2 regions of the Geobacillus sp. PLS 41 genome follow, and region 2 is predicted to be linked to the other one. Evidence: a T-box and tRNA genes for the amino acid it is inferred to sense, from the RefSeq annotation. Region 2 holds a T-box; the other holds one or more tRNA genes.
What was found. A T-box is a leader RNA that pairs with one kind of tRNA and senses whether it is charged. The one in region 2 lies ahead of pheS (phenylalanine--tRNA ligase subunit alpha), so its partner is inferred to be a tRNA-Phe.
Positions count from the first base shown of each region.

Region 1: it has a tRNA-Phe gene. The T-box ahead of pheS (phenylalanine--tRNA ligase subunit alpha) is inferred to sense a tRNA for this amino acid. The anticodon was not compared.

Region 1 covers NZ_CM151395.1:1,175,385-1,179,482, reverse strand. Annotated here, with positions in the region: gene ACVX3G_RS05895 (ISLre2 family transposase) at 1-1,157, shown strand, start outside; tRNA gene ACVX3G_RS05890 (tRNA-Leu) at 1,480-1,564, opposite strand; tRNA gene ACVX3G_RS05885 (tRNA-Cys) at 1,634-1,707, opposite strand; tRNA gene ACVX3G_RS05880 (tRNA-Gly) at 1,717-1,788, opposite strand; tRNA gene ACVX3G_RS05875 (tRNA-Gln) at 1,794-1,868, opposite strand; tRNA gene ACVX3G_RS05870 (tRNA-His) at 1,884-1,956, opposite strand; tRNA gene ACVX3G_RS05865 (tRNA-Trp) at 1,974-2,047, opposite strand; tRNA gene ACVX3G_RS05860 (tRNA-Tyr) at 2,057-2,141, opposite strand; tRNA gene ACVX3G_RS05855 (tRNA-Thr) at 2,148-2,223, opposite strand; tRNA gene ACVX3G_RS05850 (tRNA-Phe) at 2,394-2,469, opposite strand; tRNA gene ACVX3G_RS05845 (tRNA-Asp) at 2,643-2,718, opposite strand; tRNA gene ACVX3G_RS05840 (tRNA-Met) at 2,724-2,800, opposite strand; tRNA gene ACVX3G_RS05835 (tRNA-Val) at 2,943-3,018, opposite strand; tRNA gene ACVX3G_RS05830 (tRNA-Glu) at 3,028-3,099, opposite strand; tRNA gene ACVX3G_RS05825 (tRNA-Ser) at 3,114-3,204, opposite strand; tRNA gene ACVX3G_RS05820 (tRNA-Asn) at 3,209-3,283, opposite strand; rRNA gene ACVX3G_RS05815 (23S ribosomal RNA) at 3,709-4,098, opposite strand, start outside.
Region 2 covers NZ_CM151395.1:1,377,468-1,381,565, reverse strand. Annotated here, with positions in the region: gene pheT (phenylalanine--tRNA ligase subunit beta) at 1-751, opposite strand, end outside; gene pheS (phenylalanine--tRNA ligase subunit alpha) at 773-1,807, opposite strand; T-box leader at 1,907-2,142, opposite strand; gene ACVX3G_RS06830 (hypothetical protein) at 2,198-2,569, opposite strand; gene ACVX3G_RS06825 (TrmH family RNA methyltransferase) at 2,610-3,365, opposite strand; gene msrA (peptide-methionine (S)-S-oxide reductase MsrA) at 3,362-3,886, opposite strand; partial or broken gene ACVX3G_RS06815 (HI0074 family nucleotidyltransferase substrate-binding subunit) at 4,015-4,098, opposite strand, start outside.

The sequences.
Region 1 (4,098 bases), 200 kb from region 2:
GACGGAACTACTACTATGATCGGCAGGCGGGGGCGTATACCTTCTTGCTGGATGCCGAACTGGGCTTTGATGGAGCGCAGTCGATCAGCCCTTGCCTCGAGGAAACGGCGGTCGAGTTGGCCGTAGAGTGCTCTTCCTACCGCAAAGCGGCTCGCACACTCGAGTCGATCGTGGGGTATGCGGTCATGAGCCACGAGGCGATTCGCCAACTGGTGCTGGAGGCCTCTGTCTCGCTGCACCACCCTGTTTCCAAACGGCACGGCCGAGTGCTGTTTGTGGAGGCGGATGGGCTGTTCATTTCCCGCCAGGGGAAAGGGAAACGGGCGAAAGAAGAGAAAATCCTGGCGATTCACGAGGGATGGAAACGAAACGGTTCGCAGCTTGAGCTCGTGAACCGGCGCCACTACCTCCATGAAGGGGAGGGAGACGTGTGGGAACGGTTTGAAGAGTGGCTGATGAACGAATATGCCTATGATCCGTGCCGGGACCTTTTGATCATCAACGGCGACGCGGCGTCGTGGATCACGGCCTGCCGGGAGTATTTTGGGAAGCGGGCGTGCTTTCAGCTGGATCGATTTCATGTGGCGCGGGAGTTGCGTCAGTGTCTGTCCGGCCATTCGCGTTGGCGGGAGGTGCGGAAGAAGCTGGCGAAACAAGACGAAGAGGGGCTTCTCGTGGAGCTGAACAGCGCGGTCGGCACGTTGGAGGACGAAGCGAAAGAGAAGCAGATGGCTGCCATGATCCGCCGGATCGAGTCGATGCCGGGATGCATCCGGGACTATCGGGAGTGGCTGTCGGAGCAAGGGGTGGAGACGACCGGCATGCGTCCGATGGGCCACGCCGAGAGCGTGATGAGCCGGTTTGCGCATCGGGTGAAATCCCGCCGCAGCTGGAAAGACCAAGGGCTTCGGGCGTTTCTGAGGGCGATGGCAGCCCGAATCGACGGGATCGGGTGGAGAAAGGGACGGTGGGAGGAGCAAGAGCCCCAGTCGGCCGTCTCGGCCTCAACAAAGTCCAAGCGGATCGAACAGGCCAAACGGAAGGCCGGACGGTTATGGGCAGATGTGGTGCGTCAGAATCTACCGTGTCTGCAGCGGTCATCCGGGACGCCGATCCATCAAGCGTTGTCGGCGCTCCGGGATGGTGGTTGGGTGTAAAAAAATGGAATATCGTATCATCGCCTCAAGATAAGGGATGAGAGTCCGAAAGCGCTTACGATATTAATTCCTGAAAATGGTTCGCTAACTAGTGATTGACAACGCCCGTAGTGAACCGAAAAAATGTTCTCCACAAAGTCTTGACTGACTCATGGGTACTAAAAAAACATGATGATTGACGAAATCATGGATGATCTAGATGGTAGAAATGCAAAGTTCATGCAAAATTTTTTCGGAACTCCCAGAAAATGAAAAACGACCGCAAATGCGGTCGTATCAAGGGTTTCACGATTTTAGATCGTGGGCTATCGAATTCCAAGGATGCCGATGGTGGGAGTCGAACCCACACGGGGGGCTACCCCACACGATTTTGAGTCGTGCGCGTCTGCCAATTCCGCCACATCGGCGCGACAATCAACATTTTACCAAATTATCTTTCAACTGTCAACACTTTTTTTATTCATTATCATTAGATATGGAGGCGGCACCCGGATTCGAACCGGGGATAAAGGTTTTGCAGACCTCTGCCTTACCACTTGGCTATGCCGCCTTGATCAAGAGCGGAAGACGGGACTCGAACCCGCGACCCCCACCTTGGCAAGGTGGTGTTCTACCGCTGAACTACTTCCGCATCCGTGGCTGGGGTAGCTGGATTCGAACCAACGCATCACGGAGTCAAAGTCCGTTGCCTTACCGCTTGGCTATACCCCAACGTTGTAAGTGAAGGGCGACTAGTGGGAATCGAACCCACGCATGCCAGAGCCACAATCTGGTGCGTTAACCACTTCGCCATAGTCGCCATGATCATGATAGGAATGGCAGGGGCAGTAGGAATCGAACCCACACCGGAGGTTTTGGAGACCTCTGTTCTACCATTAAACTATGCCCCTTTGTTAAAATGGTGGAGGGGGACGGATTCGAACCGCCGAACCCAAAGGGAGCGGATTTACAGTCCGCCGCGTTTAGCCACTTCGCTACCCCTCCAAGGAATGGTGCCGACTGCAGGACTTGAACCCGCAACCTACTGATTACGATTCAGTTGCTCTACCAATTGAGCTAAGTCGGCATAAGATGAATGAAGAAGGTGGCTCATTGTTGAGCTCTGTGCCTCTTCCTCTACCAACTGATTCGAAGAAGCGGAATGCGTCGAGGCAACTCGAAGCGAATTCGATGAAGCAGATGCTCGTCTCTACCAATTCAGCTAAGTCGGCATGCAAACCTATTCTAGTTGTTTCATGGTGGCTCGGGACGGAATCGAACCGCCGACACAAGGATTTTCAGTCCTTTGCTCTACCGACTGAGCTACCGAGCCATATATTATTTTTTTAACTCGCTCGTTGAATTGCTCTGTGCCTCTTCCTCTACCAGCTGATTCAAAGACGCTCGATGCGTCGAGGCAACTCGAAGCGAATTCGATGAAGCGGATGCTCGTCTCTGCCGAATGAGCTACCGAGCCATACCATATTTTTCTTGTTTTTGGAACAATGGCGGTCCCGACGGGACTCGAACCCGCGATCTCCTGCGTGACAGGCAGGCATGTTAACCACTACACTACGGGACCAATTTTGGTTGCGGGGGCAGGATTTGAACCTGCGACCTTCGGGTTATGAGCCCGACGAGCTACCGGACTGCTCCACCCCGCGATGATAAGAAAGTAAGTTGATGTTCACAATGCTTTTGGTGTTGTTGTCCGTTGCCTCTTCCTCTACAAGCTGATTCAAAGATGCTGGATGCGTCGGGACAACTCGCGATGAATGAGAAAGCAAGTCAGCTTTTATATTAAGATGGTGGAGGATGACGGGATCGAACCGCCGACCCCTTGCTTGTAAGGCAAGTGCTCTCCCAGCTGAGCTAATCCTCCACAAAGAAGTGACCCGTACGGGATTCGAACCCGTGTTACCGCCGTGAAAGGGCGGTGTCTTAACCACTTGACCAACGGGCCATGCTGATGGATCATGGCGGAGAGCAAGGGATTCGAACCCTTGAGGCGCTATTCACGCCTACACGATTTCCAATCGTGCTCCTTCGACCACTCGGACAGCTCTCCACGATGGCTCCGCAGGCAGGATTCGAACCTGCGACCAATCGGTTAACAGCCGATTGCTCTACCACTGAGCTACTGCGGAATCATAACGACGGTCAATTCTCCCAACAAGATGTCCTGCCTCTTCCTCTGCCAGCCGATTCAAAGAAGCTGGATGCGTCGAGGCAACTCGCAGTTCATCCGATGATGCAAATGCTCGTCACTGAGCTGCTGCGAAATGACATCTCTTTAGACATTTACTATTATAATGATTCGCGCTGAGCTGTCAAGAGTTTTTTCATTCCTTCAAAACTAGATAACCGTTGGAAGAAGCCGCTCGCCTGCGCTTTTCGCTGTCTAGTTCCGGCCGCCATCGGCTCGCGACGCTTCGGTCCTGCTGCGGCGGCGACACATTGCATACGCTCCTGTGGCACCACCCACGCAGAACCAAGCTTCGCTTGGTTCGAGCCTCCTCGCAGGCCCTCCAGCGCACCTCGCCGATAAGCGGGCGGCCTCCACTTTTCTTGCTAGGTTAAGCCCTCGATCGATTAGTATCCGTCAGCTCCACGTGTCGCCACGCTTCCACCTCGGACCTATCGACCTCGTCATCTTCGAGGGATCTTACCCGCTTTGCGCGGTGGGAAATCTCATCTTGAGGGGGGCTTCACGCTTAGATGCTTTCAGCGCTTATCCCGTCCGCACATAGCTACCCAGCGGTGCCCCTGGCGGGACAACTGGTACACCAGCGGTGCGTCCATCCCGGTCCTCTCGTACTAAGGACAGCTCCTCTCAAATTTCCTCCGCCCGCGACGGATAGGGACCGAACTGTCTCACGACGTTCTGAACCCAGCTCGCGTACCGCTTTAATGGGCGAACAGCCCAACCCTTGGGACCGACTACAGCCCCAGGATGCGATGA
Region 2 (4,098 bases):
TGCCGGCCGCCATCAAACGCGCTTGCATCCAAAGAGGCGACGGGCCGATCCGGACGTTTTTCACAATCCGCCCGGCGTACAGCGGATTGTCTTCCGGCGCCTCAACGCGCACGGAAATGTATTCATGGACATGTTCGCTGTTTTCCTTGACCGCCGCTTCCGGCAGTTTTACATCGCGGCCGAGAATGGCGGCGACTTCATAGGCGACGCCGATCATGCTTAAACAATCGGCGCGGTTGGGCGTCAAGGACAGTTCAAGCACTTCGTCATGCAAGCCGAGCCACTCGATGGCATCGGCGCCGATCGGCGCGTCGCTTGGAAAGACGAAAATGCCGTCCGCGTATTCTTTCGGCACGACTTTCGTTTCGACGCCAAGCTCTTGGAGCGAACAAATCATACCGTTCGATTCTTCCCCGCGCAGCTTCGCCCGTTTGATTTTGAAATTGCCCGGCAGCACCGCCCCGACTTTGGCGACGGCGACTTTTTGCCCTTTGGCGACGTTCGGGGCGCCGCAAATGATTTGCACGGGTTCGTCCTCTCCCAAGTCGACAAGGCATTTCCGCAGTTTATCCGCGTTCGGGTGCGGCTCGCACTCGAGCACATGACCGATGACGACTCCTTTCATTCCCCGGTCAAGCGCTTCGACCCGCTCGACTTCAATGCCGCTTTTCGTAATCCGCTCCGCGAGCTCTTTGGCGGTGATGCCCGTCAAATCGACGTATTCCCCTAGCCAACGGTAAGAAACGAGCATTCCCAACTCCTCCTTTTTCTGTTACACACGCAAAAATTGCCGCAAGAAACGTAGATCGTTTTGATAGAAATGGCGGATGTCATCAATGCCATACTTCAGCATCGCGATCCGCTCCGGCCCCATGCCGAACGCAAAGCCGGTGTACGTTTTCGAATCAAAACCGGCCATCTCAAGCACGTTCGGATGCACCATGCCGGCTCCTAAAATTTCGATCCAACCGGTGCCTTTGCAGACGCCACAGCCCCGCCCTTCGCAGCGGAAGCAGGACACATCGACTTCGACCGATGGTTCCGTGAACGGGAAAAAGCTCGGCCGGAAGCGAATGTCGCGCCCTTCCCCGAACAGCTTGCGGGCAAATTCGCGCAGCGTCCCTTTCAAATCGCTCATCCGGATGTTCCGGTCAACAACCAATCCTTCAATTTGCGTAAACTGGTGCGAATGCGTCGCATCATCGGTGTCGCGGCGATACACTTTGCCCGGGCAAATGATTTTCACTGGGCCGCGCCCGCGGTGCTTTTCCATCGTCCGCGCCTGCATCGGCGACGTATGGGTGCGAAGCAAAATCTCTTCCGTGATGTAAAACGAATCTTGCATATCGCGGGCCGGATGTCCTTTCGGCAAGTTGAGCGCCTCAAAGTTGTAATAGTCGGTCTCCACTTCCGGCCCTTCGGCGACCGTATAGCCCATGCCGATAAACAAGTCTTCAATTTCTTCAATGACACGCGTCAGCGGATGCGGGTTGCCAAGACTCACAGGCCGGCCCGGCAGCGTCACATCAATCGCCTCGGCAGCCAGCTTCCGCTCCACTTCCTCCTGTTCCAGTTTCGCTTGTTTCGCTTCCAGCGCCTGCTGGATCGCCGTTCTCACTTCATTGGCAAGCGCGCCGATTTTCGGGCGCTCTTCCGGCGGCAATGCCCCCATGCCGCGCAGCACTTCGGTGATCGGCCCTTTTTTGCCTAAATAGGCGACGCGCACGTCGTTCAGCGCTTTTAAGTCGCGGGCTTGGCCGATTTGTTCGAGCGCCTGGCGTTTCAGCTCGTACAGCCGTTCTTTCACATCAATCCCTCCTCATTTCAGTTGAACGCCCTCCCACTTACGCTCACGCGTAGAAGCGGGGGGCTTCTCGGTTTAAGATGATAAAAAAAACCCGCCCCGGTAAGGGACGAGTTGTTGCTCGCGGTACCACCCTTGTTAACAGCATAAGCGTGCTGTTCACTTCATTGCGATAACGGCCGAAAGCCGGAACACCTTTACATCCCTCGTCGGGATGGTCCCGGTGTCAACTCAGGAGGTGAACTTCACTTGCGTCGGCCATAAAAACGCTCCCAGTCTATGGCGTTTTCTCCCTGGATGGCGAACAGCAAGCTACTTTTCTCCGTCATCGTTGTTGTCCGTATGGGAAATTGTCGCTATTCATTATACGCAAATGAGTGGGCAAAGGCAAGGTCAGGCCGAAATTTCTTTGCGCAGCTCATCGATTTCCGCTTCCTGTTCAATCGAGCGGATGGCAAGGCGCTCCATAATTTTTTCCTGCCGCACTTGCCCTTCCTTGAGCGCGGCGACATCTTTTTTGACCCCCAACATGTCCTTTTTCATGGCATCCATGTCTTTTTTCATGGCATCCATGTCTTTTTTCATGGCGTCCATGTCTTTTTTCATGGCGTCCACATCACTTTGAAGGCGATCGACTTTGTCTTCGAGTTGTTTCACGCTTCCTTGCAGCTTGACGATATCCATGCGCATTTGTTCGATGTAGGCCCCTTGAACATCAAGACGCTCGAGCACAGCGTTCAATAACGCCCGCAGTTCGCCATCCATCTGTCTCCGCTCCCTTGTCCTATTGATTTTCGATTCTATTTTACCGCACCGCCTGCAAGGAATAAAGCAAAATTCCGGCCGCAACGGCGACGTTCAGCGACTCGGCGCGGCCGTAAATCGGGATGTACACGTTCTCTGTCGTTAGGCGCAGCAGGTCGGGTCGGACGCCGCTTCCTTCATTGCCGACGAGCAAGGCGAACGAAGACGATTGTGGAACGGTGCGGTAATCGACGGCGTTCTCCAAGGCGGTGCCGTACACCGGAATGCCCTGCTCCTTGAAACGCGCGATCCATTGTGCCAGATCGCCTTTGACAACCGGAAGATGAAACAGCGACCCTTGCGTCGCCCGCACCACTTTCGGATTGTACACATCGGCGCACCCTTCGCCAAGGATGACAGCATCGATCCCGGCGGCATCGGCGGTGCGAATCATCGTCCCGAGATTGCCCGGGTCTTGCACGGCGTCAATGAGCAAGGCGGTCTTCACGCCTTCAAGCTCGGTCGACAGCTGTCGGCACACCGCGGCGATGCCTTGCGGCGTCTCCGTGCTGCTGATCGCCCTCATCACCGCTTCGGTCACGATCGTAACCGGGACACCTGTGACGTTCCAGCCGGGCGGGACGGCCGTCCGCTCATCAACGATCAGCTCGACAAGGGGCGCGTTGCTTTTTATGGCCTCTTCGACAAGATGAAACCCTTCAAGCAAAAACAATCCGGTCTCATCGCGCCCTTTTTTGGTCAGCAGCTTTTTCCATTGTTTGACGCGCGCATTTTTCGGCGATTCGATCCGCTTCACCGCTTCGTCCCCCAATGTTTGGCGATAAATTCGTCACGCCCCGAGGCGGCTCGATCTTGCTTGTAATGTTCCGGATTTTTCTTATGATAGTTTTGATGGTACTCTTCCGCCGGATAAAACGTGGTGGCCGGCAAAATTTTCGTCACGATCGGCTTGGAGAAGCGCCCGCTTTCCTCGAGCGCCCGCTTTGACTGCTCGGCAAGCTGGCGCTGTTTTTCGTTATGGTAAAAAATCGCCGTCCGGTATTGCGGCCCGCGGTCGTGAAACTGGCCGCCGTCATCGGTCGGGTCGATTTGGCACCAATACAGCTCCAAGAGCCGCTCATACGGAAAGACGTCCGGGTCGAAGGTGATTTGCACCGCTTCGTAGTGGCCGGTCGTGCCGGTTTTCACTTGCTCGTATGTTGGATTTTCCACATGTCCCCCTGTATAGCCGGAGACGATGCCGTAAATGCCATCGAGCTCCTCAAACGGCGTCACCATGCACCAAAAGCAGCCGCCGGCGAATGTCGCTTTCTCCATTGTGTCGTCACCTCATGCGTCAAGTTTCTTCCTTTGATTATAGCAAAATGTGTGCCGTTGTCATCTTTCACGACCAAAGTCAAGTTCCTTCACAAAGCCAAGCGCGTTCCGTTCCGCACGCCGGCCGCTCATGTCGCCGAGTCAAGCCGTTGTTTCATTTCGTCAAGCAAGCGGTCAAACAGCGGGATATAGTGGGTGCGAATGCGTTCATA